Regions from separate parts of the Halomonas sp. C22 genome, predicted to be linked through region 4. Evidence: predicted binding sites of a transcription regulator. Region 4 holds the regulator's gene; each other region holds the start of a gene.
The links. The regulator FNR, encoded in region 4, switches genes on or off when oxygen is low (the NO sensors DNR and NnrR bind a similar motif). The targets are predictions, from matches to a motif close to TTGATNTANATCAA.
Positions count from the first base shown of each region.

Region 1: the regulator FNR is predicted to act here: its motif matches at 2,008-2,021, upstream of FEU76_RS16665 (OmpW/AlkL family protein).
Region 2: the regulator FNR is predicted to act here: its motif matches at 5,258-5,271, upstream of napE (periplasmic nitrate reductase, NapE protein).
Region 3: the regulator FNR is predicted to act here: its motif matches at 3,535-3,548, upstream of cyoA (ubiquinol oxidase subunit II).

Region 1 covers NZ_VBVC01000011.1:51,722-59,325, forward strand. Annotated here, with positions in the region: gene putP (sodium/proline symporter PutP) at 343-1,833, shown strand; gene FEU76_RS16665 (OmpW/AlkL family protein) at 2,101-2,727, shown strand; gene FEU76_RS16670 (YqcC family protein) at 2,827-3,159, opposite strand; gene FEU76_RS16675 (DUF3549 family protein) at 3,444-4,490, shown strand; gene FEU76_RS16680 (ATP-dependent zinc protease family protein) at 4,549-4,989, shown strand; gene rimK (30S ribosomal protein S6--L-glutamate ligase) at 5,032-5,940, shown strand; gene FEU76_RS16690 (hypothetical protein) at 6,029-6,475, shown strand; gene FEU76_RS16695 (SanA/YdcF family protein) at 6,495-7,295, opposite strand; gene sufT (putative Fe-S cluster assembly protein SufT) at 7,314-7,604, opposite strand, start outside.
Region 2 covers NZ_VBVC01000002.1:669,027-676,630, reverse strand. Annotated here, with positions in the region: gene uvrD (DNA helicase II) at 1-1,289, opposite strand, end outside; gene hexR (transcriptional regulator HexR) at 1,405-2,259, opposite strand; gene FEU76_RS06505 (PA3496 family putative envelope integrity protein) at 2,513-2,731, shown strand; gene FEU76_RS06500 (sodium-dependent transporter) at 2,826-4,169, opposite strand; gene FEU76_RS06495 (DUF72 domain-containing protein) at 4,325-5,179, opposite strand; gene napE (periplasmic nitrate reductase, NapE protein) at 5,361-5,543, shown strand; gene napF (ferredoxin-type protein NapF) at 5,632-6,147, shown strand; gene FEU76_RS06480 (chaperone NapD) at 6,140-6,427, shown strand; gene napA (nitrate reductase catalytic subunit NapA) at 6,424-7,604, shown strand, end outside.
Region 3 covers NZ_VBVC01000003.1:219,271-226,874, forward strand. Annotated here, with positions in the region: gene cyoC (cytochrome o ubiquinol oxidase subunit III) at 1-238, opposite strand, end outside; gene cyoB (cytochrome o ubiquinol oxidase subunit I) at 238-2,262, opposite strand; gene cyoA (ubiquinol oxidase subunit II) at 2,265-3,326, opposite strand; gene FEU76_RS07735 (DeoR/GlpR family DNA-binding transcription regulator) at 3,605-4,372, opposite strand; gene FEU76_RS07740 (outer membrane protein OmpK) at 4,650-5,495, shown strand; gene FEU76_RS07745 (NupC/NupG family nucleoside CNT transporter) at 5,530-6,813, shown strand; gene deoC (deoxyribose-phosphate aldolase) at 6,896-7,604, shown strand, end outside.
Region 4 covers NZ_VBVC01000001.1:149,454-157,057, forward strand. Annotated here, with positions in the region: gene FEU76_RS00720 (DNA polymerase III subunit epsilon) at 1-424, shown strand, start outside; gene ttcA (tRNA 2-thiocytidine(32) synthetase TtcA) at 540-1,451, shown strand; gene fnr (fumarate/nitrate reduction transcriptional regulator Fnr) at 1,438-2,190, opposite strand; gene hemN (oxygen-independent coproporphyrinogen III oxidase) at 2,251-3,675, opposite strand; gene FEU76_RS00740 (sulfite exporter TauE/SafE family protein) at 3,786-4,484, opposite strand; gene ccoS (cbb3-type cytochrome oxidase assembly protein CcoS) at 4,481-4,699, opposite strand; gene FEU76_RS00750 (heavy metal translocating P-type ATPase) at 4,696-7,149, opposite strand; gene FEU76_RS00755 (FixH family protein) at 7,146-7,604, opposite strand, start outside.

The sequences.
Region 1 (7,604 bases), on a different contig from region 4:
CATAAACTAACCTGAACTCCTGAAAAGGATCCGTCTCATGGTTGACAATAATAGCGTGACTGCCTGCGCTGCCACGGCCCTCCCAGGCCGTGCACCAGGCACAGGGAACTCGACATCGATACTCCGCCATACCCTTTCCGGCGCCCTGCTTGACGGCTCGAGCCGTGGCCAGCCACTGGCCACGCCGAACCGGCAGGGAAATTAACAACAAGATCAACGTGCCTTGGCCACGCACCGCCAAGGCGCTGACGCTGTCGGAGTCAGGAATGTACGAAAGAGCGGCCAGCACGCGCGGGCTTTCGTAGGTGACCTGACTCCGTTCTGACGAACTGGAGAAGTGTTATGGCTACTGGTGTTTGGATTAGCTTGCTTGGATATTTTGCGCTCATGATCGCCATCGGCATCTATGCCATGCGCAAAGCGACCTCTTCCTCGGAAGATTACATGTTGGGGGGCCGTACTCTCAGCCCGCAGGTCGCGGCACTCTCGGCAGGGGCCTCCGATATGAGCGGCTGGCTGCTGCTGGGCTTGCCCGGGGCCATGTTCGTGTCTGGGCTGGGCTCTGCCTGGATCGGCATTGGCCTGCTGGTGGGCGCACTGCTCAACTGGATACTGGTCGCGCCTCGTCTGCGCGAGCAGACCATTCATTACGGCAACGCGATTACCATTCCGGCGTTTCTGGCCAACCGATTCCCGACTCGTGCCCTGGCACTGCGCACCGTGTCGGCCATCGTGATCGTGATCTTCTTTGCCGTGTATACCGCCTCGGGCCTGGTAGCCGGTGGCAAGCTGTTCGAAACGGCCTTCACCGGAGTGTACAACTTTGGCGACATGAGCAATTACGCCATGGGCGTCATCATTACCCTCGGCGTGGTGCTGATCTATACCGTGGTAGGCGGCTTCCTGGCCGTGAGCATGACCGACTTCGTGCAGGGCTGCATCATGATGCTGGCCTTGATCATCATGCCTGCGGTGGTGCTGTTCGGTGACGGCGGCGGTGGTTTCTCACAGGCGTCGGAGACGCTCAACAGTGTCGATCCCACGCTGCTCTCCTGGACCACGGGGCTGACGTTCGTAGGCTGGCTGTCGGCGGTGACCTGGGGCCTGGGCTATTTTGGTCAGCCGCATATCATCGTGCGCTTCATGGCCATTCGCTCACAAGAAGACGTGCCTGTAGCGCGTAACATCGGTATGGGCTGGATGCTGGTCTCGCTGATCGGTGCCGTGTCGCTGGGCTTGGCGGGTCGCGCCTTCGCAGTGCGTAACGGCATGGACATCCAGGATCCTGAAACCATCTTCATCGTGCTGGCCAATCTGCTCTTCCACCCGCTGATCACCGGCTTCCTCTACGCGGCGCTGCTGGCAGCTATCATGAGTACCATCTCCAGCCAGCTGCTGGTGTCCTCCTCTTCGCTGACGGAAGACTTCTACCGCCTGTTCCTGCACAAGAATGCCACCGAGCAGCAGTGCGTGGCGGTGGGCCGTGTGTGCGTCGTGCTGGTGGGTATCGTGGCCGCCATCATTGCTTCCAATGAAGACTCGCAGGTGCTGGGGCTGGTCAGTAACGCCTGGGCAGGCTTTGGCGCTGCCTTTGGTCCGCTGATCATCCTCGCGCTGATGTGGCCGCGCACCAACGGTGCAGGCGCATTGGCCGGCATGATCGTCGGTGCCGCCACCGTGATGATCTGGATTTCGCTGGGCTGGAGCGGCTCCTTCATGGGCGGCCCGGGTGTCTACGAAATCATTCCCGGATTCATCGCCTCCTTCATCGCCATCCTGGTCGTCAGCAACATGACCGCCGATGCCGGTGAGTACCAGCACATCGAACGCTGATCCTGACCATTACGCCTGGCGACGATTTTTAGCCACGGCTCTTGGCCAGCATGCCACCCTCACCGCCTGCTTCGGAAGGCGGTGAGCATCGGCAAGCAGTCATCCGAGACCTCCTCGTCAAGGCCCCGCCTTGCAGGAGGTCTCTTGCATTGTTGGCCGCTTGCGCACCGCTCTTTGCCTCAGGTCAATAACGCACCGCTTCTGGCTGGTTATAGTGGCGCCATGGATCGCGAACCACTCACCCTCATCATGGTCAGGAGCAACATTATGCGCCCGTTCAAACCCTCTCTTCTCATCGCTGCCAGCATGGCCGCTGCAACGCTGGCCGCCAGCAGCCAGGCCTTTGCCTACGGCGCAGGTGACTTCTTTACCCGCGTGGGCGTGGCACAAGTGACACCCAAAAACGACAACGGCGCCTTGGCCAACGGCGCACTGGCGGTGGACGTTCAGGACAAGACCGACTTCGCCTTTACGCTGGGCTATCGCTTTCACGATAAGGTGGGCGTCGAACTGCTGGCCGCACTGCCCTTCAAGCACGACATTGCCCTGAACGGCGAGAACCTTGCCTCGACCAAGCACCTGCCACCCACCCTGACGCTGCAGTATTACCCGCTGGGCGGCACCCAGGCACGGGTTCAGCCCTACATTGGCGCTGGTATCAACTACACGCGCTTCTCGGACGAACAGCTGGCGATTGGTGAGTTGGATCTGGACGACTCCTGGGGTCTGGCAGGCCAATTGGGTATCGACCTGCTGATCGACGACAACTGGGCGCTCAACGCCGCCGCCTGGTACCTGGACATCGATACGGACGCCACGGTGAACGGCGCCGCAGCGGGCACCGTCGAAATCGACCCCATCGTGGTCATGGCGGGTCTCAGCTACCGCTTCTAAAAGATACGGAGCTACCCATCAAACCGAACAGGCCCGGGGCATTAGCTCCGGGCCTGTTCGGTTGAGAAGCACGACAGCACCGCGCTGACGGCCACCTGTTCAGTTGTCTGTCACCAGTTGGTCGACTCTTTCCATGGCGCGAATCACCAGCACCTGGTCGCTGGCGCGCACTTTTTCCTGCATCAGATAAGCGGCCATGGCGGGCGCTACCTCACATTTGGCGGGCAGGGTCGCCTGAGCTTCTACCAGCGCGGTCAACCGGGACACGAACACATAGCGCACCCACTGGGGCAGCGACATGGTATCCACACAAAAGGGCTCCTGACTGGCAAACGCACTCGCCTCTGGAAGGGGGGTTCGCCATAGGTTGGCGGCTTTCATCGCGGCTTCAAGCTCGAGAAGCGCGGTTTGAAGCTGTTGATGGACGCTCATAAACAGTCTACTCATAAGGAATGGTCGGCGTGATTATCCCAACTCTGTGTGTAACTTGCCACCGAGAGGCATGGCCAACGCGTTTATGCACAGATTCACAGAAAACCTGCAAGAGACTGTGGATAAACTATGGAAAGGTGTCGCAACGGCTACTCCCACGGGGCCTGGGGAATGTTGTTCACTTTTTGACCACTTCGACGATAAGGTATGGTTTTATCAATGGTTACGGCTGACAGTGACCGAGCATCAAGGTAGAGTGCACGCTTGAAATGCGGAAGGATGTCATGCAACCAATTACTACCCTCGACGAGTTCTTTATCCGCAGCGGTGCCGACGTGACGCTCTACCATATGGGGCGTCGTGTGGTGCCCTGCTCGCGGGATACCCTGCGCGGCTTCGAGCAGGCCGAACACGCCTGGCCCGAGCCCTGGCTGGGTCAGGCGCGTCTGGGCATCGTGTTTCGGCTGGGTGCGATGCCTGAACCGGCTATTTGGTTCCTCGCCCTGCCCTTGGACGAGCAGGGCATGCTCTCGCCTGCACAGCGGGATGGCTTCATCAATCGCTTGCTGGAAACTCTGGGGCGTAATGCCCTGGCGTCAGAGCAGACATTGTCAGCTGACGCCAGCGCTGGCGTAGACGACCTGATGAAGGACAACCCGCTGGCCTTCACGCCCGACGTCACCTTTCAGGCCATGCTCAATGCCCGTGCCACACTGCACCTGGGGCTACCTGCCAGCCAGCATCTGGAACCGGTAGAAGCGTATCTGAGTGGCCAGCAGTCGATCGATTGGCAAGCGCTCGGCGTGCAGGGGCTGGCTGACTTTGCGGTGCGCATGGACGACGATGCAGCCAGAGCGCTGGCCGAACGGCTGTCTTACCTGCCCGCCAGCGTTACGCGTGCGCTATGCTACTGCCTCGAGCACCAGCCTTTGCCAGGCTGCCTGCTGGAAGCGCTTCAGGCGCGTGGCGAGCAGGCGGCCAGCGAGGGAGACGTGGAAACCGTGTGCGCCTGCGTAAGGGCTGTCGGCAGCTCACCAGAACCCACGGTAGGCGATTGGTACACGAGCTTGCTTGAGGATAGCGCTGCCTGCGGCCCTGACCTGATGGCTGCCATGGCCGGGCGCGGCTGGCAACTGCTGGAAGACGAGACACGCCTGCCGCTGTTCCTGAACCGACTGGCCGAAGACGAGCGTGCCGATTTCTCAGCCGTCGTGCGTGATATCGCCCTCGTTCCCAGGCTACGCTTGCCTGTCATGTTGACCCTGCGTGACGCACCTGTCGGTTCACCCATGCACGCACGCCTGGCAGGCCTGATGCCGCGCCGCGCATAAATTCGTAACAGGTGACGGTCATCATGCTGTTCTTCCAACTAGATGTCAGGAGTCAACCGTGAAGGAATTACCCTATCAGGCCAAGGCCGTGATTGGCCGCCGTGAAATGGTCACGCTGACCGACCTTGGCCTTCACCTGTGCTGCAAGGCCGATACCGGCGCGCGCACCTCTGCCCTGCATGCCGAAGAGATCGAGACGGAAGAAGACGCCCATGGGCAGCTGTGGGTCAGTTTCGTGACACATAGCGGGGGTCCCGACACCCCTGGGCATCGTTATCGTCTACATTTACATGACAGAAGACGGGTGACCAGCTCGAATGGGCACAGCGAATGGCGCTACGTCATTCGCACACAGATGGAACTGGGCCAGCTCAGCTTCCCCGTCGAACTTACCTTGACCGACCGCAGCAATATGCGCCACCCCATGCTATTGGGCAGGCGCGCCATGCGTCGTCTGTTAGTCGCACCCGGCGCTGCCTTTTTGCACGGCGAGCCTTGAATATACTTAACACGCCTTTCCTGTTTTGGCCCGGAGCCCTGCATGCATATTGCCCTACTTTCGCGTAACCGCAATTTATACTCGACCCGCCGCCTGGTCGAAGCCGCCGAGCAGCGCGGCCATACGGCTCGTGTCGTGGATACGCTGCGCTGTTACATGAGCATCGCCTCTCATCACCCCTCGATTCATTACAAGGGGGCCGAGATCGAGCCCTTCGATGCGGTCATTCCCCGCATTGGCGCCTCGGTGACTTTCTACGGCTGCGCCGTGCTGCGCCAGTTCGAAATGATGGGCACCTACGTGATCAACGACTCGGTCGCTATCACGCGCTCCCGCGACAAGCTGCGCTCGCTGCAGCTACTTTCCCGCAAGGGGCTGGGGCTGCCCATCACGGGGTTTGCCCACTCGCCAGACGACATTCCCGACCTGATCACCATGGTCAAAGGGGCGCCGCTGGTCATCAAGCTGCTGGAAGGCACCCAAGGCATTGGCGTGGTACTGGCCGAGACCAACCAGGCTGCCGAGTCGGTGGTGCAGGCGTTCATGGGCATGAAGGCCAACATCATGGTGCAGGAGTACATCAAGGAAGCCAAAGGCGCCGACATTCGCTGCTTCGTGATTGGCGACAAAGTCGTGGCGTCCATGAAGCGTCAAGCGGCCGAAGGCGAATTTCGCTCCAACCTCCACCGTGGCGGCACGGCCAGCGTGATTCGCATTACCCCTGAAGAGCGCTCCACCGCCATCCGGGCAGCCAAGGCCATGGGCCTGCGCGTTGCCGGTGTCGATCTGCTGCGCTCCAACCATGGGCCGGTGATCATGGAGGTCAACTCTTCTCCTGGGCTGCAGGGAATCGAGAGTGCCACGGGCAAGGACATCGCGGGCATGATCATCGAACATATCGAAAAAAACGCAACGCCTGCCCGAAAAGCGCCCCCCAAGCCTAAAGGCTAACGTCCAAAGGTAAAAATAATCCGCATTAGGGGTGGCAAATCAACGCTGCCACCCCCACAATCTGCGTCACCGAAGGAGGTAGACGCTCATGTTTCTCGACAATCGCCAAGTGGCGATGGACAGCGTGCTGGAAGCGCTGGCCGATAGCATTGATTATTTCCAGGACAATATCGAACGCCTGCGCCCCTCGCTGCGCGACGCGCTGAAGCCTCACTACACGGCTCGACTGAAACAGATGCGCAAGCTGCAGGAGTTGGCCCGTGCCCATCTGAAAATGCTTCCCAGGGATGCCGACGTGGAGCGCGATGACTTTCTGTGGCTGTGGAGCCGCCTGAAAAGCTTCGTGGGCAACGATAGTCAGGTTCTGATCAATGAACTGTTGGAACAAGAGCGTGTCTTGATGCAAGCCCTCTCGACCCTGTTTACCCATCCGCTGCCCGACCCCATCGAACCCGTTGTGGAAGAGTGCATGCAGGGCTGCCGTAAATTGATCCGCGAGCTGTATAGCCTGCAAAAGCGCAAAGCTCGCCGCTAAGCGCTCCTTTCGCGCACCTTCAAGGAGCCGCCGACGGCTCTAGCTGCCGCGCTGGCTCTCCGAGCAGAGGGAGTTCCGGATAGAGCAGGCGCACGCCTTCCAGGTCGATCAGCACATCAGTGGTCACGGGTGGCGGCTCCAGAGGCAATCGATCACGGCTCAGCACGATAGGCTCGGCCGGCCCCAGAAAGTGAGGCTCCCTGCCCCACAGGTACAGATCCCCTAGCGTCGCCATACGCGCCAGCCACTCACGCACCTTGAGCCGCCACTCGCCCGCCGAGGGCTGCTCTTCGGCCACACAACCCGTCACGTCCATGCCCAGCGAGCGGCCGATAAAAATCGCTCGTGGCAAGTGCCAGCTCTGGGTCACCAACAGCGCCTGCTCCAACTGAAACACATGCCGCGCTCGCACCATGGTGTCGTAGGTACTGAAGCCCGCGAAATCCATGGTCAACCTGTCGGCCGGCACGCCTCGTCGATAAAGGTCGCGCCACATGGCTCTGGGCTCGTTGTAGGCCTGGGTGCGGTTATCCCCGGAGAGCAGCAGATGCTGCACGCGCTCATCGGCTATCAGGCGCGCCGAGGTGCGCATACGCGCATGAAAATGAGGGTTACGCAGCCCGCTACGTGTCCAGTGAGAGGTGCCAAAAACGATAGCGACATCCGTTGGACGGCACTCTTGCAGCTGCGTATGGATATAGCGTGAGGTGCTCAGCAGTACCCAGGCGTTGCCTGCCGCCAATAGCAAAGCCGCCAGCAGCACCATGGCTACCAGCGACAGCAGACAACGTTTTACCCAACGAAATAACAGGCTGTGCATCCAGCTCCCCAGCAGGGGTTAGAACATGCCGAGCTCAAGCTTGGCTTCATCGCTCATCATGTCACGACTCCAGGCGGGGCTGAAGACGATTTCGGTATGCACCTTGCTGATCTGCGGCGCTCCCAGAATCTTGTTGCGCGCATCGGCAGCGATGACATCGCCCATGCCGCAGCCAGGCGCGGTCAGCGTCATGCGAATGGTGACGATGCGCTCACCGCTGATCAAGCGCTCGATACGACACCCGTACACCAGCCCCAGATCGACGATGTTGACCGGAATTTCCGGATCGAAACAGGTGCGCAGCTGATC
Region 2 (7,604 bases), on a different contig from region 4:
TGATGGCGGACGATTTCCACGGTGCGCGTGCCGATGCCACGGGTGGGCACGTTGATGACGCGCTCCAGGGAGGCATCGTCATCACGGTTGAGCAGCAAGCGCAGGTAGGCCAAGGCGTTCTTGATTTCCAGCCGCTCATAAAAGCGGTGGCCGCCGTAGATACGATAGGGCATGCCTTGGCGAATCAGTGTCTCTTCCAGCAGGCGCGACTGGGCGTTGGAGCGGTAGAGGATGGCCACGTCCCGGCGGTTGAAGCCGTCGTTGACCTTCTCCTTGATGGTATCGACGATATAGCGGGCTTCCTCGAGGTCGTTGAACCCCGCATACACCGAGATAGGCTCGCCTTCGGCGCCATCGGTCCATAGGTTCTTGCCGAGGCGCTCGCTGTTGTGGCTGATCAGCGTATTGGCCGCTTCCAGAATCGCGCTGGTGGAGCGGTAGTTCTGCTCCAGGCGCACGGTATGGGTGTTGGGAAACTCTTCTTCGAAGCGGCGAATGTTCTCGACCTTGGCGCCCCGCCAGCCGTAAATGGACTGGTCGTCATCGCCCACGGCGGTCATCGGGGTCTGCTGGCCGGTGAGCAGTTTGAGCCAGGCGTACTGAAGGGTGTTGGTATCCTGAAACTCGTCCACCAGCACATGGCCAAAGCGCTCGCGATAGTGGTTCAGGAGCGGCGGGTTGTCGCGCAACAGCTCCAGGCTGCGCAGCAGCAGCTCACCGAAATCCACCAGCCCGCCTCGCTCGCAGGTGAACTGGTAGCGCTCGTAGAGCTCGACCATCTGAGCGAGGTACGCATCGCCATTGACGTTCACTTGATGGGGTCGCAGGCCCTCTTCCTTGCAACCAGAAATGAACCCCTGCACCTGGCGTGGCGGGAAGCGCTCATCGTCAATCGAGTAATCTTTCAGCAGCCGCTTGATCAGCCGCAGCTGGTCATCGGAGTCGATGATCTGAAAGTGCTGGGGCAGTCGAGCATCCTGCCAATGGGTGCGCAGCAGCCGGTGCGAGATCGAGTGAAAGGTACCCACCCAGACATGGCGCATGGAGATGCCCAGCAAGGCTTCCAGACGCGTGCGCATCTCGCGGGCGGCCTTGTTGGTAAACGTGACGGCCAGCAGGGCATAAGGGGAAAGCCCTTCGGCCTGCATCAGCCAGGCAATGCGGTGGACCAGCACACGCGTTTTGCCGGAACCGGCGCCGGCCAGTACCAGAAGGTTGCCCTGGGGCGCACTGACGGCTTCCCGCTGGGCCGGGTTGAGATGATCGAGTATCGCCGTGACGTCGTCCATATAAGCCGCTGCCGGTTCAAAAAAGGGGCGACCAGTCTAGCACAGCCAGCACACTGGCTGTGCATACAGCGTGTCTTCAGGACGCTGGCTCAGGACTCTTTCTCTGAACCGTTGCTCAGGACTCTTCCGGGTAACGCAGCGTGGTCAGGCTCTTCTTCACCGCTTTCAGCTGCTCGGCCAGTTTGGGGCCCCGGGTCTTGGCCACGCCCACCGCCAGCACGTCGATCAGCACCAGGTGGGCAATACGCGAGCTGAGCGGGGTGTAGATCTCGGTGTCTTCGTGCACGTCGATGAACAGCGGCAGGCTCACCTCCTGGGCCAGCGGCGATTCGCTGGGACACAGGCCGATCACTGTAGCGCCTGCTTCGCGGGCCAGGCGAACGCTGGCCACCAGCGCCCGGGTACGGCCTGTCTGCGAGATGGCGACCACCACGTCGCCCTCCTGCAGGGTCACCGCCGACATGTTCTGCATGTGCGGGTCGGCGTAGGCAGAGGTCGAGATCTGCAGGCGGAAAAACTTGTGCTGGGCATCGAAGGCCACCGCGCCGGAGGCGCCAAAGCCGTAGAACTCGACGCGATTGGCCATGGCCAGTGCATTGACGGCCTTGCCCAGCGCATCGTTATCGAGCCGGTCGCGCACCGACAGCAGCGTGCCCACGGTGGAGTCGAAAATGCTGTGGGAGAATTCGGCCACCGAGTCGCTGTCGTTCATCGAGAACTGCGCGAACTGGCTTCCGCTGGCCAGCATCTGGGCCAGCTGCAGCTTGAAATCCTGAAAGCCGTTGCAGCCCAGCGCACGGCAGAAGCGCACCACCGTAGGCTCGCTCACCTTTGCTTCGGTGGCCAGGTCCACGATGCGCATGTGAATGACTTCATCGGGGTTGCGCAGCACGAACCGCGCGACCTTTTGTTCGGAGCGACGGAAATGCTCCATGCGGCGTCTCATTTCATCGAACAGGGCGCGGCTCACGTTCAGCTCCTTAAATTCTTGATCGTGCTTGTGCGGCCATAAAGAGGCCACAGTATGCCTGAGTGTTGCATCGGGGGCAGCGTCCTTCACGAGAGTACTGCCGTTTAAAAGGCGTTAACCCATTTCTTCAAGAATCGTCATCATTTTGTCAAGTAGGTTATAGTAAGAAGTGACGTGCCGCACTGCATCATTTAAAAATCAGTCGTCACGGATGCAGGTGGACGTAGGCAACTCACCTGGAGGAGCGTCGATTATGAGAAACGTCGAACGAATGACCTCGGTAAAAAGCGAATTGCTCGATATATTCATGAGTATGGAGGTCGATGAGCATGCCCAACGTCGGCGCAGCGCCGCCCAACGTAGCCTGAGAGCGCGTCGGGGCATCGAGCTGCACCGGGAATTCCAGAAGCTGTCACGGGATATCGCTCCCTTGCCAGACGATGACGACCCGCAAGAGAGCGAACTGCACTAGCCAGCCGAAGAAGAGGCTGGTGAAGGAAGGCGAGAAAGCGTTACGCCACGGTAACGCCTTCTCTATTGGGTAAGCTTGCCGACCCAGCGGCGAGTTAGAACAGGCCTGCCAGAAAAACCACCGTGACCCCGATGGGGGCGACGTATTTGGCCAGCAGGTTCCACAGGCTGTAGTCGTAGACATCCAGCCTCAGCTCCTTGCGCGCTTCTTCTTTATCCAGGCAGAAGGCGAAGAACACAATCGCACCCAGGCCGGTCAATGGCAGCAGGATCTTGCTGGTGAAGGTATCCAGCAGGTCGAAGATGTTCAGCCCAAAGAACAGCACGTCTGCCCATACGTTGAACGACAGCAGCGCCGCGACACCCAGAGCCCATACCGCCACGCCGCTGACCAGTGTGGCCACGATACGTGACATCGACGTGCGCTCTTCGAGAGTTTCCACCACCGGTTCCAGCAGTGAAATGGCCGACGTCAGGGCGGCAAAGGTCAGCAGCAGGAAGAACATCAGGCCCAGAATGGTGCCGCCGGTCATGTTGCCAAACGCCAGGGGCAGGGTGACAAAGATCAGGCCGGGGCCTTCGCCGGCACTCAGGCCGTTGGCAAAGACGATGGGGAAGATGGCCAGGCCCGCCAGCAGGGCGATGGCGGTATCCAGCAGGATGACCGTCCGTGCGGTGCTGATCAGGTTGACGTCTTCGCCCAGATACGACCCGTAGGCCATCATGATCCCCATGCCCAGCGACAGCGTGAAGAATGCCTGGCCCATGGCCGCCAGTACGACACCGCCATCGAGAGCATCCCAGTCAGGGCTGAACATGAAGCTCAGGGCTTCACCAAAGTAGCCGCTGGCCATGCCGTATCCCACCAGCACCAGCATCAACACCACCAGAGCAGGCATCATGGTGCGCGCTGCGCTTTCCAGGCCTTTGGTGACCCCGCGTGCCACGATACCGACGACCAATACCATGAACGCCGTATGCCACAGCAGCAGGGCCGAGGGGCTGCCCAGCATGCCGCTGAAGATGTCGCCAATGCTGTCGGCATCCAGACCGTTGAAGCTACCGAGCACCGAGCCCAGCGTATAGTTCAGCGACCAGCCGCCGATGACGCTGTAGAACGAGAGAATCAGAAAGGCAGCCAAGACGCCGCTGACCCCCACCAGCGCCCACGCTTTCGAGCGGCCGTGGTTGGCGGCCAGTTCGGCCATGGTGTTGATGGGGTTCTTCTGGCCGCGACGGCCAATCATCCACTCGGCGACCAGAATGGGCAGGCCGACCAGTGCGACGCAGGCCAGGTAGACCAGTACGAAGGCGGCGCCACCGCTGTCGCCCACCATGTACGAGAAACGCCAGATATTGCCCAGGCCAACGGCGGAACCCGCAGCCGCCAGCACGAAGCCCATGCGTGACGACCACTGTGCATGTGCAAGTTTTGCCATAAATCACCTATGTGAAGTTCGATTGTAATGAGTCGTTGTCGGCGCACTGCACCGATTTTCGGAAATAGAAAGATTGCCAGCGTGCTTTTCCGAAAGAACGCGCAATTTATCCGATCATAGGGGGGCTTGCCAGTCAGCTCGTCTAAAAAGAGGCCTTAGAATAGCTGGCTCTGCTTTTCGTCAGCAAAAGGCTCGAGAGCCGGTAGTGAAATGCGCCGTTGGAGGGCGTGGTACAGGTGTCGAGCCATCTCTGGCGACGCTCGGTTATCGGCTGTATGCACAAATAAGAAAGGGCTTTTCCCCTGACTTATCCACAGGGCGAGGCGGTCTACCCACGGCTCGAAGTAGCGAGTATTGATGGCTTTGTCAATATGGCCAATGAAGCGAATGATCGGTTGCTCTGCCGTGGAAAGCACGTGTAGCGGGAGTTTCGGCTTTTCCTGCTGAGCGTGAGCGAGACCTGCATGGCCATTGGCAGGGGTCGAGAACACGGGGCGCACATCGAGCATCACACGGTTGGCGCCATAAGTTATCAACAATTGGTTGAAGGCTTTCTCCTCCTCACCCTTGTGGAAAAAAACAGGGTGGCGCACCTCCACGGCGCAGGGCAGATGCGCTGGCCAGTGGGCGAGCAATGCTTCGAGTTTAGGTAACTCTGAGGGGCCGAAATCACGCGGTAGTTGGACCATGGTTGGACCAAGCCGGTCATGGAGCGGCGTCAGTGCCTCTATAAACTCCCAGGCAGACGCTAAACTGCCGAGGCGCTGGTCATGCGTCACGCTCGCCGGCAGTTTGAAGCAAAAGCGAAAGTGCGCTGGGGCTTGGCGGGCCCAAGCAGCGATGGTGTCGGATTTGGGTGCACCGCTGTAAAACGTCGTATTGCCCTCGACGCTGGAAAACACTGCCGCGTAGTCGCTCAGCAGGTCGGTTTTGGCCTGGCGCGGGTAGAGGCTGCCCTGCCAATCCTGATTGGCCCACATGGGCAAGCCAACATAAAGCGGAAGCGTCATAAGGGGTGAATCTGCATAAGGAAGGCCTTCGTGGGTATTAAGTTAGTACCAAACGATATAGTGACGAACTTGGAAAAATTGATCTAGATCAAGTGACAAATCAGGCTTAGTTGCTACGCTCTAAATATAACTATTTTAATACACATCTACAGCGGTGTGTTCTTCCCCTGTGGAGTTATCTATGTCAAAAAAATCTCATCCAATAATAGAAGAGGAAGCGCCCCTCAAGCGTCAAGAACGAGGGCTTTTTCTGTTTATTGTCGTGTTGCTCTTTCCCATTTTGGCCGTAGCGGTGGTGGGGGGCTATGGCTTTTTGGTGTGGATGTATCAAATGTTTGCAGGCCCCCCTGGCCCGCCGCTATAGCAGTGTCACAAGCTTCTATCTGATCACTTTAAAGGTGTTAACCGCTGCTAAATAAAGCGGTTAACATTCTTTTAACGCAGGAATGCTCATGACGCGCACGGATAACAATAATAATCGGCGCAATCTTTTTCGCCGCTTGTCAGGGCGTGATGATGTGCGTCGGCCGCCCTGGAGCAGAGCTTCCTTTCTCGACCTGTGCACCGGCTGCAACGCCTGTATTGATGCGTGCCCGGAAGGCATTTTGAGCCGCGGTGGCGGTGGCTACCCTGAACTTAGCTTTGCCCAAGAGGGCTGCTCGCTGTGTGGTGATTGCGCCACGGTATGCGAGCCACAGGCGATACAGCCAGCCGATAGCATTAGCGAAGCCTTTCCTTGGCACGCCGAAGTGCAGCCGCACTGCTTGGCACTGGCCGGCATTCATTGCCAAAGCTGCCAGGACGCCTGTGAATGGAGCGCAATCCGCTTTCCGCTGAAACCCGGTGGCCGGCCGCCGCAACCCGATATTCATCTAGAAAGCTGCACCGGCTGCGGTGCCTGCTACTCCGCCTGCCCTAATCAGGCGATTTCACTATTAACAAAAGAAAAAGATACCGCTTATGTCTGATCAACTGCTGCACATTATTAGCTTTATCGTTCATGTGCGGCCCGACGCGCTGACACAGACGACGGCGTGGATTACCCAAAATACCGTTGGGGAAGTAAGGGGAGAAGACGCGGCCGGAAAGCTTGTGGTGGTCGCTGAACATACCGACGAACAACAGCTATTGGCTTTAATGGATCACGTACGCGAGCAGCCTGGCGTTATTGACGCTGCGTTTGTTTATCACGAAGTTGTCGATGCCCAGGCTGCAGATGAGCCGCACGTACAGGAGGGGGAACAATGAAACTAACACGCCGAGAATTTGTAAAGGCGAATGCCGCGGCGGTGGCTGCTGCCACGGCAGGGATGTCGATTCCCGCAGGTGCCAGCAATCTCATTACCCATGCGGATATGAACCGCCTGCAGTGGGATAAAGCCCCGTGCCGCTTTTGCGGCACCGGCTGCAGCGTCATGGTAGGCACCTATGAAGGCCAAATCGTGGCGACCCACGGCGACAACCAGTCCGAAGTTAACCGGGGGCTTAACTGCGTTAAAGGCTACTTTCTTTCCAAAATTCTTTACGGAGAGGATCGCTTAACCCAGCCGCTGCTGCGTAAGCGAAACGGCCAATACGCGAAAGATGGCGATTTCGAGCCGGTCTCCTGGGATGAAGCGCTCGACCTTATGGCGGAAAAAATCACCAGCGCCATTCGTGAACATGGCCCAGAGAGCGTCGCGCTGTTTGGCTCTGGCCAGTGGACGATCTGGGAAGGCTACGCGGCCAGCAAGCTATTTAAAGCCGGGCTGCGCTCGAACAATATCGACCCCAACGCCCGCCACTGTATGGCCTCAGCGGTGTATGGTTTTATGCGCACTTTCGGCTCGGATGAGCCCATGGGCGTGTATGACGATATCGAACACGCGGATGCCTTTGTGCTGTGGGGCTCTAACATGGCCGAAATGCACCCGGTGCTCTGGACCCGCGTTACCGACCGGCGGCTTTCCTTCCCAGACACAAAGGTCGCCGTGCTGTCGACCTTCGAGCATCGCAGCTTTGAGTTGGCCGATATACCCATGGTCATGTCGCCTCATGCGGATATCGTGATCCTTAACTACATCGCCAACCATATTATTCAGACCGGCCGGGTAAACCAGTCATTTGTTGATAAGCATGTCAACTTTGCCCGGGGTGCTGATGACATCGGCTACGGCCTGCGCGACGAGCACCCGCTGCAACAGGCAGCGGAGAACGCCGATGATGCCAACAGCTGGACGGACATGAGCTTTGAAGCGTTCGCGGACTATGTCGCGCCCTACACCTTAGAGCGGGCAGCGCGGGAATCCGGCGTCTCTGAAAACCATCTTGAGGCGCTGGCAGAACTGTATGCCGACCCCGATAAAAAGGTGATGACCTTCTGGACCATGGGGGTTAATCAGCATACCCGCGGGGTGTGGGTTAATAACCTGATTTATAACCTCCA
Region 3 (7,604 bases), on a different contig from region 4:
AACTGCTGAACAGCAGCAGAAAGGTTTCGACCAGCACGAACGGCAGCTCGAAAATATCGGCAGCCGTAGGCCCCGCCGCCGTGCCCTTCATGAGCACGGCATAAGTGGCAAACAGTGACCCGAAGATCACCAGGTCGCTCATCAGGTAGACCCAGAAGCCGAAGACCTTGGTGCCTGCGGCATCGTGGTGTTCGTGGGGCTCTGCAGTGGCCCCGTGATGCAAGGTATCCGTGGCCATTACGCTCGCGCCTCCACATAGTTGGTTTGTTCGCTATCGACAGCACTGCTGGGTGCCGAGGTTTTGCGGCGCTGATGTTCACGCTCGATACGCTCCACTTCGGCAGCGGGCACGTAGTAGTCGATGTCATCGTTGAACACACGGGCGAGGAAACTCACCACCACGCCCAGCGCACCGACGCCCGCCAGCCACCAGATGTGCCACACCAGCGCAAAACCCAGCACCAGTGCGAAGAGGCTGATCACTGGGCCTGCCACCGTATTACGGGGCATGTGGATATCGGTGTAGGGCGCGTCTTCGAGCTGTTCGTTACTGCGCTGTTTTTGCGACCAGAAGCTGTCGATGTCGCCCACTGCCGGCAAACGGGCAAAGTTGTAGAACGGCGCGGGGGAAGACGTGGACCACTCCAGCGTACGGCCATCCCAGGGGTCGCCGGTCAGGTCGGCATTGAGCTTGCGGTCGCGCACGCTGACCCAGAACTGAATCACGGTACAGGCAATGCCCATCATGATGATCACGGCACCCACCCAGGCCAGAATCATCCAGGGCTGCCATTCGGGGTTGGCGTAGGACTGCATGCGACGCACGGCACCGAAGAAGCTCAGCACGTAAAGCGGCATGAAGGCGACGTAGAAACCGATGAACCAGCACCAGAACGAGCGCTTGCCCCACTTTTCGCTCAGCGTGAAGCCGAACGCTTTGGGGAACCAGTAGGTCAGGCCCGCCATCATGCCGAACACCACGCCGCCGATGATGACGTTGTGGAAGTGGGCAATCACGAACAGGCTGTTGTGCAGGACGAAGTTGGCTGCTGGCAGCGCCAGCATCACGCCGGTCATGCCGCCCAGGGTAAAGGTGATGATGAACCCCAGGGTCCATAGCACCGGCGAGGTCAGCTCCAGGCTGCCACGGAAGATGGTGAACAGCCAGTTGAACACTTTCACCCCGGTGGGGATGGCGATGACCATGGTCATGATGCCGAAGAAGGCATTGACGTTGGCCCCGGCGCCCATGGTGAAGAAGTGGTGCAACCAGACGATGAACGACAGCAGCGTGATGGCCACGGTGGCCCACACCATGGTCTTGTAACCGAACAGGCGCTTACGGGCGAAGGTCGCGATGACTTCCGAGAACACGCCAAAGGCGGGCAGGATCAGAATGTACACTTCCGGGTGGCCCCAGGCCCAGATGAGGTTGACGTACATCATCATGTTGCCGCCAAAGTCATTGGTGAAGAAGTGCATGCCGAAGTAGCGATCCAGCGTCAGCAGGGCAATGGTCGCGGTCAGAATGGGGAACGAGGCAATGATCAGGATATTGGCGCACAGCGATGTCCAGGTGAAGATCGGCATGCGGAACAGGGTCATGCCTTTGGTGCGCATTTTCAGGATCGTGACGAAGAAGTTGATGCCGGTGAGCGTCGTGCCTATCCCGGATATCTGCAAGGCCCATATCCAGTAATCGACCCCCACCCCAGGGCTGAACTCTATCCCCGATAAAGGCGCATACGCGAGCCAGCCGGTCTTGGCGAACTCCCCCACCACCAGTGAGATGTTCACCAGCACTGCAGAGACCGCAAACAGCCAGAAGCTCAAGTTGTTGAGAAACGGAAAAGCCACGTCGCGGGCGCCTATCTGGAGTGGCACCACCAGGTTCATCAGGCCGATGACCATGGGCATCGCAACGAAGAAGATCATGATCACACCGTGGGCGGTAAAGATCTGATCGTAATGTTCAGGAGGGAGATAACCTGCGGCACCCCCGGCCGCCATGGCCAGTTGGGTACGCATCATGATGGCATCGGCAAAGCCACGCAGCAGCATGACCAGGGCCACCACAAAATACATGATACCGAGCTTCTTGTGGTCGACGGAGGTGAACCACTCGTTCCACAGCCAGCCCCACTTGCGGTAATAGGTGAGCGCGCCAAGCAGCGCCGCACCGCCAATCGCCATGAACGCCGCCACGACCATGATGATCGGTTCGTGATACGGAATGGCGTCGAGCGTCAATTTTCCAAACATGTTCAACCCCCGGCTTCTACGCTGTCAGGATGGCCGCCCATGGCGTGCTCATCGCTAGCGTGCTGATTGGTAACGTGGCCATAGGCAGCGTGATGGGAGGCCACCTGGGCACTCTCGAGTTCACCGCTTTCGCCATGGCTGTCGTGGGCTTCACCTAGGGCGTCGCTATGTGCCGCATGGTCACTGTGGCCACCATGGCCGCCGTGGCCTTCGCCACCCCCGTGGAAGCTGGTCAGAATCGTTTCGTACAGGGCGGGTGCCACTGCCGAGTAGTGTTCGACCGGGTGGTATTCACTGGGGGCCGCCAGGGCGTTGTAGCCCTCGGGGTAGCTCAGGGTCTGACCTGCTTCACGCACGTTGGCCACCCAGGCATCGAAGTCGGCTGGCGAGGTCACGTGGGCGTCGAAGGTCATGCCGGAGAAACCGGCTCCGCTGTAGTTGGTGGAGCGGCCTGGGTAGACGCCCTCTTCATCGGCGATCAGGTGCACGTCGTTGTCCATGCCCGCCATGGCGTAAATCTGGCTACCCAGGTGGGGAATGAAGAACGCATTCATCACCGAACCAGAGCTGACCCTGAAGCGCACCGGCGTATCCACCGGGAAAGCCACTTCATTGACACTGGCAATGCCCTGCTCGGGGTAGATGAACAGCCATTTCCAGTCCAGCGCCACCGCCTGTATTTCCATGGGCGCTACGCTGCTTTCGATGGGCTTGTGGGGGTCAAGGGAGTGCGAGGTTTTCCAGGTAAGAAAGGCGAGAACGGCGATGATCACGCAAGGCACGCTCCACACCGCTGCCTCGATGGCATTGGAGTGGGCCCAGTCAGGCAGGTACTTGGCAACGCTGTTGCTGCGCCGGTAACGCCAGCCAAACAGCAGCGTCATGACGATCACCGGGATCACCACAATCAGCATCAGCCCAAAGGAGGTCAGAATCAGCGAGCGCTGCTCGACGCCAATCTGCCCCTTTGGGTCCAGCAATGCAGAACTGCAGCCCGCCAACAGCAGGCACAGCACAACGAGCACAAGAATGCCTCGTCTGCGCCAAAGGGTAGGTAATTGCATGGGTGTAGTCTCGTGAGAGAGTGGCTGATACAGCCTGCTGCTGGCTGGCTAACTAGCCAGCTAAGTAGCAAGCTAACTATTACCCCATACATTTCCCAAAACCGTCGAGGGTTGACGTGCTCCGGGAAAGGTATGCGCTACCGGGAGGGGTAGGTAGCGAGTCTTAACCACACGTTGCGTGTATAAATTAAGACTAAAGTATTTTCTATTGATCTCCGTCAATCAGAAAGAGGCGCTTTGCCGCACCCCAGGTGCGGCCAAATGTGTTAAGCAACGCTTTAGGCAACGCTGATGCTGAGGGAGCTGGCGGGATGGTTTTCCAGCAGGCCAGGGGCGCGTTCGTCGTCGGTGATCACCACGTCGAAATCGGCCAGCGAGGCAAAATAGGCGGGCCGCACGATGCCGAACTTGCTGGCATCGACCACCAGCAACCGCTGCATGGCGGTAGCAATCGCCGCTTGCTTCGGGGCTACTTCATGGAAGTGAAAACAGCTCACTCCACGTTCGCAGTCTACCCCTGCCGCTGAAATCAGCGCCTTGTTGATGCCCAGGCGTTCGATGGCGTCCCGCATGCCGTCGCTGCCGAAGGATTGCGACGAGGCGTGAAACAGCCCCCCCAGCAGCACCAGCCGCACGTTGGGCAACGCGGCGACCGTGTTGGCCACGTTAAGCGCGTAGGTCACCACGGTCAGCTCGCGGAAGTGGCTGAGCTGGCTCAGCAAGGGAATCAGCGTGGAGCCACAGTCGATGAATAGCGTGTCGCCTTCGTCGATGAAACTGGCGGCACGCTGGCACAGGCGATGTTTGACATGGTAGTGGCTGGCCTGCTGCTCGGTGAGGTCGTAGACCGGCGTCACGCCGGGGTAGCTGGCCATCACCAGCCGCCCCCCCAGCAGGCTCAAGGGAGATGGCTGTGTGGCGAGGTCTCGGCGAATGGTCATTTCCGACACTCCGCACAGCTCGGCGGCATCGCGCAGGTGCAGGGTTCCCCCGCCTGCCAGGGCTTCTTGCAGCATGGCCAGGCGCTGGGCACTCCGGTCATTCACAGGCATCTCCTTGTGATTCATCTTGTTATCGGGTTTCAGCGCTCAGGTAACGCTTATGCTGAGCCAGCGCCCCGCGAATTTCCACTCCCCTACCACTCTGTTTGCCGCCATGAGGCGCATGAAACACCCTGGCAGCGTTGATGTGACAATACTTGCAAATCAACGTTAAAAAAATAACACTCGATGTTATAATTTTAACATCAACGCCAGCCCGCACGACCCACAACGTCGGTATGCCACCTCTCGTGGCACCGTAACAACCTTTGTTGAGGCTTTCATGACCGCTTTATCCCCCTCTCACGTTTCTTCGCTCGTCACGCTTGGCGCTGGCGTTTTCCTGGCTGGTGCGCTGGCCGCAGCCCCGGCCGTTGCCAATGACGCAGCGAGTGGCCCAATGACCCCGCACTGGTCGTTTGCCAACGTTTCCCTGAACTACCTGGACTGGTCCAACGGCACCGAAGCGCGCACGGCGAGCAATGCCGCCAAGAGCGACTTCACGTTCGTTGAAATCGAAGGCGGCGTCGGCTTTAGCTGGGGCGAGTTCTACGGCTTCTTCGATTTCGAGAACCCGACCAACGACCAGTTCGACGAAGCCAGTGGCGGCAAGGACAACTTCCGTACCGCAGGCAAAGTGACCTCGCACATTTACCTGGGTGACAGCCCGCTGTCGCTTTACGCCCACGTTTATGACTTCCGCGACTACGGCTTCAATGGCCGCGAGCAGGACCAGATTCTCGGCCTGGGCTACCGCACGACGTTCGCCAACGGCCTGTGGTTCAAGCCCTTCATCGGTGCTGCCAGGGTTCAAAGTGATGGCTATACGGGCATGAACGGCTACATGGCTGGCTGGGTCGCGGGCTATGACTTCACCGCGCTGGACCAGAACTTCAGTGTGACCAACTGGCACGAGCAGACCTTCGGTCGCGACAGCGACTACCTTTCCCAGAACTACGTCAACGGTACCGCAGGGAGCGTGGGGACCAACGGCGCATTGAGCCTTTGGTGGCACCCGTCTGACTTGATCACCACCGGCGTGCAGTATCGCTACTCAGAGAACAAGCTGGGTACACCCGACGCCTATCAGAACGCGATGATTTACTCAGTCAAGCTAAACTTGCTGTAATCGCTCCCACTCCTCACGCTCCGAAGGTACTCCCATGACCCTCATCATGAGCCTGGTTGGCATGGTCACTCTGGTGGCCATTGCGCTTGTTTTCTCCTATGACCGCAAGGCGATTCGCCTGCGTACCGTGCTGGGTGCCTTCGCGATCCAGGCGGGTATCGGTGCGTTCGTGCTCTACGTACCGTTTGGCCAGGCCGTTCTGCAGGCCATTTCGGCAGGCGTCAGCCAGGTGCTGGTTTACGCCAATGACGGTATCGGCTTTTTGTTTGGCGGGCTGGCTGACGTGGACAATGTCGGCTTCGTCTTCGCCATCAAAGTCCTGCCGGTCATCATCTTTTTCTCCTCGCTGATTGCCGTGCTCTACTATGTCGGCATCATGCAGTGGGTCATCCGGATTCTGGGTGGCGCATTGCAGAAAGCACTGGGCACCTCGCGCACCGAGTCGCTTTCGGCCACGGCCAACATCTTCGTGGGCCAGACCGAGGCACCGCTGGTGGTACGTCCGTTCATTGCCCGCATGACCCCTTCGCAGCTGTTTGCGGTGATGTGTGGTGGCCTGGCTTCCGTGGCGGGTTCGGTGCTGGCGGGCTATGCCGCGCTGGGCATTCCCATGGAGTATCTGGTGGCGGCCTCGTTCATGGCGGCGCCTGGCGGCCTGCTGTTCGCCAAGCTGATCATGCCGGAAACCCAGAACGTGGAAGATAGCGACAGCGTTTCCAAGGTCGATGAAGAGCTGAAAGAGCAGGACGACAAGCCCGCCAACGTGCTGGATGCAGCGGCTTCTGGCGCGACTTCCGGCCTGATGCTGGCAGCCAACGTGGGTGCCATGCTGCTGGCCTTCATCGGCTTGATCGCGCTGGTCAACGGTATTCTGGGCGGCGTGGGCGGTTGGTTCGGTTTCGAGGCATTGAGCCTGGAGCTGATTCTGGGTTGGCTGTTTGCCCCGCTGGCCTTCCTGCTGGGCGTGCCCTGGGAAGAAGCCACCCTGGCGGGCTCGTTCATCGGCCAGAAGCTGGTGGTCAACGAGTTCGTGGCCTTTATCAACCTGGCTCCCTACATTGAAGGGGAACAGGTGGTGGCTGCCACGGGTCAATTGATGACGCCTCACACCATGGCCATCCTGTCATTTGCCTTGTGTGGTTTTGCCAACCTGTCGTCGATTGCCATTCTGCTCGGTGGCCTGGGCAGCATTGCCCCGACCCGCCGCAAGGAGATTGCCCGGTTTGGTGTGAAAGCCGTGCTGGCAGGCACGCTCTCCAACCTGATGTCTGCCTCGATTGCCGGTTTCTTCCTGGCATTGAGCAGCCTCACCGCCTGACGCAGCGAGTACGCGATAACGCAACGGGCGCTGCTTTAGTACGCAGTGCCCGTTTTGTCTTTTACCGATTGATGAGAACTTCATGACTGCCACCGCTTCCCCCCAGCTTATCCAGGCCGCCCGTCACGCCCTGACGTTAATGGACCTCACCAGCCTGAACGACAGCGACACCGACAGCGTGATCGAAGCGCTGTGCCAGCAGGTCAAGACCCCCTACGGCCACCCGGCAGCGGTGTGCGTTTACCCCTCGTTCATCGTCACGGCAGCCCGCGCGCTGGGCGCCCACAAGCTGGATGATCAGGTCAAGATCGCCACGGTCACCAACTTCCCCCATGGGGGCGATGACATCATGGGCGCGGCCCGTGAAACCCGCGAAGCCGTGGCATCGGGTGCTCATGAAGTCGACGTGGTGTTCCCCTACCGCGCCTTGATGGCAGGCGATGAAGAGACTGGCCGCGAGCTGGTGGAAATGTGCAAGGCCGCCTGTGGTGGCCAGGCATTGCTGAAAGTCATCATCGAATCCGGCGAACTCAAGGACCCTGCGCTGATCAAACGTGCCAGTGAGCTGGCCATCGAAGGCGGCGCGGATTTCATCAAGACCTCGACCGGAAAAGTGCCGGTCAATGCCACGCTGGAAGCCGCCGAGATCATGCTCAAGGCCATCAAGGCCAGCGGCAAAGACGTTGGCTTCAAAGCCGCCGGCGGCGTACGCAGCGCAGAAGAAGCCGCTGAGTACCTGGCGCTGGCAGCCGACATCATGGGGCCGCAGTGGGTCACCCCGGCACACTTCC
Region 4 (7,604 bases):
GGTGTTGACCAGCCATGCCTGGAGCGACACGCTGACCATGAAAGGCGAATACATGCCTTATCGTCAGGAGCGAGACGACGCACCTGCTTCGTCAGTTGACTCGGGAGACCGGGTCGAAGCGTTGGCGGAGTTCATCGGCAATCGGCCAGTGGTGGGGTGGCAGCTGGATACCTTGCTGGCGCCGCTTGGTCGGATGTTCAAAGCCACGCTGGGGTTTGGGCTACCCAATGCCCAAGTCGATCTGGCTAGGCTGCACGCTCGTCAGCTACGCCGCTTGCATCCCCAGGCAGAGGTCGGCCCGAGCATCAACGAAGCGCTGTCATGCTGGTCTTTGCCGCTGGCCTGGCCCTCGGTGCAAAGCGAGGCCACGGCGGCGGCGCTGCTCTATCAGCGCCTGCAGAGTGAGCGCCTTTTCACGGTGTGAGCCGACGCGCTGCCGCTCGGTGTGGCCAGAGGCCGACGATGGGTTTGTATTGGGTCGCGCCTGCGAGTCTTGTAGAATAGCCGCTGCTCCTTCACCCATCGGCAGTACAACGACCATGTTATCACCTGACTTTTTCGACCCCTCCTCGGCGACGCGTGCCACCAATGCGGCGTCTGAACAGCAGCCTGAACTTCAGGATGCCAAACAGAAGCGCGAATTCAACAAGTTGCAGAAGCGTCTTCGTCGTGAAGTGGGCAACGCCATCATCGATTACAACATGATCGATGAGGGTGATCGGGTCATGGTATGCCTGTCGGGTGGCAAGGACAGCTACACCATGCTGGAAATCCTGCGCAATCTGCAGCGCAATGCGCCGGTCAATTTTTCCCTGGTGGCAGTCAATCTCGACCAGAAACAGCCGGGCTTTCCCGAGCACGTGTTGCCCCGTTACCTTGATAAGCTGGGTGTGGAGTACCACATTCTGGAGCGGGATACCTATTCGGTGGTGAAGGAGAAAACCCCGGAAGGCAAGACCACCTGCGCGCTCTGCTCGCGGCTGCGTCGCGGGTCACTTTACGGGTTTGCCGAGGAGATCGGCGCCAACAAGATTGCCCTGGGCCACCACCGGGAAGATATCCTCGAGACGCTGTTTCTCAACATGTTCTTTGGCGGGACCTTGAAGGCCATGCCGCCCAAGCTGCTGTCCGACGACGGCAAGAACATCGTGATCCGCCCCCTGGCCTACTGCAAGGAAGCGGACATTGCCGAATTCTCACGGCTGATGGAGTTTCCGATCATTCCCTGCAACCTGTGCGGGTCGCAGCCCAACATGCAGCGTCAGATCGTCAAGGACATGCTGGCCGAATGGGACAAGAAGCACCCGGGGCGGCTGGAGAGCATGTTCAAGGCCGTCACCAATGTGGCGCCTTCCCAATTGGCCGACCGGGCGCTGTTCGACTTCGTCGGGCTGGAAGCCAAACAGGCGGCGCTGATGGAAGGGCGGATTCAGGCGTTCAACGTGAGCTGATTGCCTGCTCCTCCTCTTCGGCCAGGGTGATGAGCCGCTGCAGGTCGAGAATATTGACCTCTCGGCCCGAGACGGCCACCACGTTCTGCTGCTGAAAGCGGCTCAGGATACGGCTGACGGTTTCGACGGCCAGCCCCAGGTAGTTCCCCATGTCGGCGCGAGACATGGAGAGCCGGAAGCTGTAGGGCGAGTAGCCGCGTCGCCGGAAGCGATCAGAGAGGGTAATCAGGAAGCTGGCCAGCCGCTGGTCGGCGGTTTTGCGCGATAGCAGGCGCATCATGCGCCGATCATCACGCAGCTCCTTGCTCATGCTGCGGTAAAGCTGGCCGCGCAGCTCCGGCAGCTCTTCCGATAGGGTGTCCAGGCGGTCGAAAGGAATCTCGCACACTGCGGTGGTTTCCAGGGCGATCACGCTGCCGGGATACTGCTCTTCATCGATACCATCCAACCCCACCAGCTCGCTGGGCAGATAGAAGTTGGTCAACTGATCGTTGCCGTTGCCTTCGCTGGTCACCTGTTTCAGGCTGCCGGAACGTACCGCATAGACGCTGGTGAACGCATCGCCCTGGCGAAACAGCGGTTCGCCCTTCTTGAGCGGTGCGCGGCGGCGGATGATGGCGTCGAACTGGCTCATATCCTCCAGCTCCAGGGCGAGCGGTAGGCACAGCGAGCTGAGGCTGCAGGTCTGGCAGCGCGCCCCTTGCAGCAGTGAACGCCGTTGGCTGGCAGGATATGGCATGTTGTTCTCCCTTTTCATTAGCCATCATAGGGTCAGGGGATGGATGTCTCAAGGTGCCGTTTATACGATCTTCGAGTAGCGTTGCGATGACTGGCTTTGCAGGCGCGCATCGAACGCCATGGCCAGGTGGCGAATCAGCAGCCGCCCGGTCGGTGTTGCCCGCAGGCGGTTCCCTTCGCGCTGCAGCAGGCCATCCCGCTCGGCGGGCTGCAGGCGCTCCAGCGCGCTGGCGAAGTAGACGGGAGGATCGATGTGCCAACGTTGGCCAACGCTGGCCAGGTCAATTTCCATATCGCACATCAGGCGCTCGATGACGTCTCTCCGTATTAGGTCGTCCTTATTTAAACGTACTCCTTTGACGGTTGCCAGCCGACCTTCATCCAATGCCGCTTCATACGCGGCCAGCTGGGTGGGGTTCTGGGCATACAGATCATCGATACGGGAAATGGCCGAAACGCCCAGGCCAATCAGGTCGCACTGGGCGTGGCTGGAGTAGCCCTGGAAGTTACGCTGCAGAGTGCCCTGGCGCTGTGCCTGGGCGAGGCTGTCGTCCGGGCGGGCAAAGTGGTCCATGCCGATATGCACGTAGCCTGCCTGAGTGAGCATCTCGATGGTGGTGCGCAGGATCGCCAACTTCTCGTCGGCGCTGGGCAGGTCTGTCTCGCTGATGCGCCGCTGGGGGGCAAAGCGGCTGGGCATGTGGGCGTAATTGAACACCGACAAGCGGGCCGGGTTGAGGTCGATGACCTGGCCAAGCGTGTCGGCAAAGCTCTGCTCGGTCTGAAACGGTAGCCCGTAAATCAGATCCAGATTGAGGGAGCGAAAGCCCAGCCGATGTGCTTCGTCCATCAGGGTTTCGGTCATGACCTTGGGCTGCACGCGGTTGATGGCCGCCTGTACCCTAGGGTTCAGGTCCTGGACGCCTAGACTGAGGCGATTGAAACCCAGCGACTGCAGGTGGCGCAGGGTAAAGACATCTGCTTCACGGGGGTCGATCTCGATGGCGTAATCGCGGTCAGGAGCGTTGGAGAGCCCAAACCTCGCGTCCAACCTGTCTACCAGGTCGCTCATTTGCGCCAGGGTCAGGAATGTCGGTGTGCCACCGCCCCAGTGCAGCTGCTGCACGGGCCGCCGAGTATCCAGATGGCGCGAGGTCAGCACCATTTCACGATCGAGGCGCGATAGGTAGGGTTCGGCCAGCTGGGTGTTCTTGGTGGCGATCTTGTTGCAGGCGCAGTAAAAGCAGATCTTGCGGCAAAAGGGCACGTGCACGTACAGGGAGAGCGGCCGTTGGCTGGCATTGCTGCGCGCCAGGGCTTCAGTGACGTCGTCGGCACCGATGCCTGCGTCAAAGGAGAGTGCTGTGGGGTAGGACGTATAGCGTGGGCCGCTGGTATCGTAACGGCGCAGCAGGGCCTCGTCCCAGGCAGGGGTCTCGGCCGCTGCGAGGTGAGGAGTTGCGGTGGCAGCAGAGGCAAGGGGCATGAAGAGACGCTCCGTGGTAACAGGGCAAAGTAGCCAGGTGGTGGGCCACCGGCCGGCATATGCCTGCATGCTAAGGCATCGAAGCGGGCAAAGCGTTGAGCTATATCAAGCTATGAGTGATGCGCCGTCGGCAGCAGCGACCAAAGTTGCCACAGGGCAAAGCCGATGATGGTCAAGGCAGCCACGGTGCGCGTGGCGGGGTGGCGAATGAGGTGGCCCATCTGGCGAGCCGCCAGGCCGGTGGCCAGCAGCGCGGGCAGCGTGCCCAGTCCGAAGGCGCCCATCAGCAAAGCGCCTTGCAGCGGGTCGGCCGTGGCCAGGCTCCAGGCTAGCATGGAGTACACCAGCCCACAGGGTAGCCAGCCCCAGATGGCGCCCAGGGCAAACGCCTGGGGCAGGTGCACGACGGGCATCAACCGTCGGCCCAGAGGTTCGAGATAGCGCCACAGGTAGCGCCCGGCGGCCTCGACTCGGAGCAGGCCTTTCCACCAGTTGGCGATGTACAGCGCCATCAGAATCAGCATGACCGCCGCCACCACCTGCAAGCCCACTCGGGCGGCCGGGGAGAGCGAGACCAGCGTGCCCAGCGCGGCCACCAGCGCACCGGCCACCATGTAGCTGAGAATACGCCCCAGGTTGTAGCTCATCAGCAGCCCGCCCAGGCGAGCAGGGTGACGCATGCTGGGCGGCACGGCGAAGGTGAGGGCGCTCATGATGCCACCGCACATGCCGATGCAGTGTGCCCCGCCCATGAGGCCAAATACCCAGGCCGCCAGCAGCGGCGGCAGGTCCAGCCCGGTCGGGTTCATGGCGGGGGCTCTTGGTCGCGAGGCGGTTTGGCCCTGTTTTTTCGCTCGGCGCGCTGTTCGGGGGGCAGGTCGTTGTCGTCGTCATCGAACAGGATGCGGTGGGCAGGGCCTTCCAGGTCTTCGAACTGGTCGTGCTTCACCGCCCAGAAGAAGGCCCAGACCGCGAGGCCGAGCAGGATCAGCGATAGCGGAATCAACAGGTACAGAATGCTCATGCAGTCACCGGTGTAGCGGCGGCGATGCTGGGGGTTGGAGCGCTGCGCCAACGCGATAGACGCAGGGCGTTGCCCACCACCACCAGCGAACTCAGCGACATGCCGATGGCGGCCAGCCAGGGCGGAATGAGCCCCATGGCGGCCAGCGGCAAGGCCGAGAAGTTGTAGCACACCGACCAGATCATGTTTTGACGCATGATGCGGCGGGTGGCCTGGGCAATATCCACGGCATCGTGGATGCGCATCAGGCGTGGGCTCATCAGCACCGCATCGGCGCGGGTACGCGCCAGGTCGGTGGCACCGTTCATGGCAATCGCGACATCGGCCCCGGCCAGCACGGGCACATCGTTGATGCCATCACCAATCATCACCACCCGTTCGCCCTGGGTCTGCAGCTCGCGCAGCCGGTTCAGCTTGTCCTCGGGGGACTGGCCCGCGTGCCAGGTCTCGATATTGAGCTGATCGGCCAGGCTTTCCACGGCTTCCCGGGTATCCCCGGAGAGCAGCTCCACCGCCAGACCGCGTGCTTGCAGGGCCTCCACGGTTTGCGCGGCGTCTTCCCGAATGCCGTCATGCAGCTTGAACCAGGCGCGTGGCTGGTGATCTTCGCTCAGCAGCAGCCACTGTCCGCTGCCCGGCACCGGGATGCTTTGCTGGCTGGCGAAGTCGGGTTTGCCCAACCGCCAGACGGCTCCATCAAGAGTACCCTCGAGGCCGCTACCGGTATGGCTCTTCACATGTCGGGCCTGAAGCGTGGCATCCCGGAAGGGGCGGAAGGCGCGGGCGATAGGATGCTCGGAGTGGGCTTCCAGCGCGGCGGCAATGGCGCGTAGATGCTCGCTATCGTGATGTCCCAGCGGTTGGGTCTGGGTGAGCTGCATTTCACCGCGGGTCAGCGTGCCGGTCTTGTCGAAGATGACGCGGGTAACGTTGGACAGCGACTCGATGGCATCGGCGCGAGTAATCAACACGCCCCGCTGGCGCAGCTGGCCGTGGCCGGCGGTTAGCGCCGTGGGCGTGGCCAGAGCCAGTGCACAGGGGCAGGTGACCACCAGTACCGACAGCATGATCCAGAGCACTCTCGATGGGTCGATGATCCACCAGGTGATGGTGACACAGGCCGTCACCAGCAGTAGCCGAAGGACGAACAGGTGGGCCATGCGGGCGGCCATTTGCGCCAGGCGGGGGCGGCTGGCAAAGGCGCGATCGGTCAGGTCGACGATGCCTGCTACCCGAGCCGTACTGCCGGGGTGGGTGACGCGCATGGTTAGCGGATTTTCCATGTTCTGGCTGCCGCCCACCACGCTATCGCCGATACGCCGGGTCACCGGCAAGTACTCGCCGGTCAGCATGGATTCGTCGAGGCTGGATTCGCCCTCTTCGATCACGCCATCGGCAGGGACGCCGTGGCCCGGCTTGATCAATACGCGGTCGCCTACCGTCAGTTCGCTGGCCGGCAGAATACGCTCACTGCCATCCGCCTCCAGACGAATGGCCGAGACCGGCAGTACGCCGCTCAGCGCATTGCCGCTGTGGCCGCTACGGCGCCGCGCGCGGCCTTCCACGTAGCGGCCAAACAGCAGAAAGAAGGTGAACATGGCCACGGAGTCGAAATATACCTCGCCGACATCGAACAGCACCGCATAGCTACTGGCCAGGTAAGCGCCGCCAATGGCTAGCGAGACCGGCACGTCCATGCCTAGCACGCCGCTTTTCAGGTCGCGCAGGGCATTGCGGAAAAAGGGCTGTGCCGAAAACAGCACCACTGGCGTTGCCAGCGCAAACGAGAGCCAGTGGAACAGAGCATAGAAATCGGCGCTCAGCTCCCCTGGGTCCGACACATAGATCGGTATCGAGAACATCATCACCTGCATCATGCCCACGGCGGCTACGATCAGGCGCCGCACGTTCATGCGCTCTTCGTGTTGCAGGCGCGCCTGGGCCTGATCGGGCTCGTAGGGTTGGGCGTCGTAGCCAATGCTGGCCAGCTCGGCCAACAGTTGGGAGAGCTTGATACGTGTCGGGTCCCAGCATATGCGCAGGCGGTGGTGCGACAGGTTGACCGCGCTGGAGCTGACGCCTTCCAAGGCGTTCAGGCGGTGTTCGATGAGCCAGGCGCAGGCGGCGCAGGTGATCCCTTCTACGGCCAGGGTTGCCCGCAGGTGTCCTTCATCCCCTTCCGGGTGAGTGAACTGGGCCTGCAGCGCCGGGTCGTCGAACACCGACCAGGTGTCTGATTTGCTGGCCTGACGCTCGTCGGGGCGCTCCGGTAGCTCGGTGCGGTAGCGATAGTAGCTCTCCAGGCCGCCTTCCACGATGGCGTGGGCAACCGCTTCGCAGCCGGGGCAGCAAAGCGGCTGGGGCGCTTCGTCGATGATGATCTTCCATGGTGCCCCATCAGGCACCGCGCTGCCGCAGTGGTAACAGCTGGCTAGAGATACAGTACTCATTCGCTCTGCGTGCGGCCTCCGGGTAGAAGGGCGACACTCTCTTCATTGGGGAAGCGCGCCTCACCGATCAGCCGCCAGTCGGCGTCGGTTTGCTGGGGCTGCAGCTGAATGTACCAGCGGTAGCGCAGGTTGTCGGGGCCTTGGGTGATGTAGCGGCCTTCGCGCACGTGTTGCAGCACGAACTCCTGATCGCGGTCATCCTGAGTCGGGAAGATCAGCGTCAGATAGAGGGTCTCCGGGCGGTCGTCGCCAGTCAGGTCCAGCACGATATCGCTGGTGAGCGGGTCGATGCGCAGCTCTGCGGAAAGCCCCAGCTCATTGGCACGCTCCTGCTTGGCCAGCACCATGTTGATGGCCTTGCCGTGTTCGTAGTAGTCCTCCTGGACCACCATGCCGTCGGCAGTCTTGATCGACAGGACCGCAAAAGTGATGCTGACCACGATGGACGAGGAGAG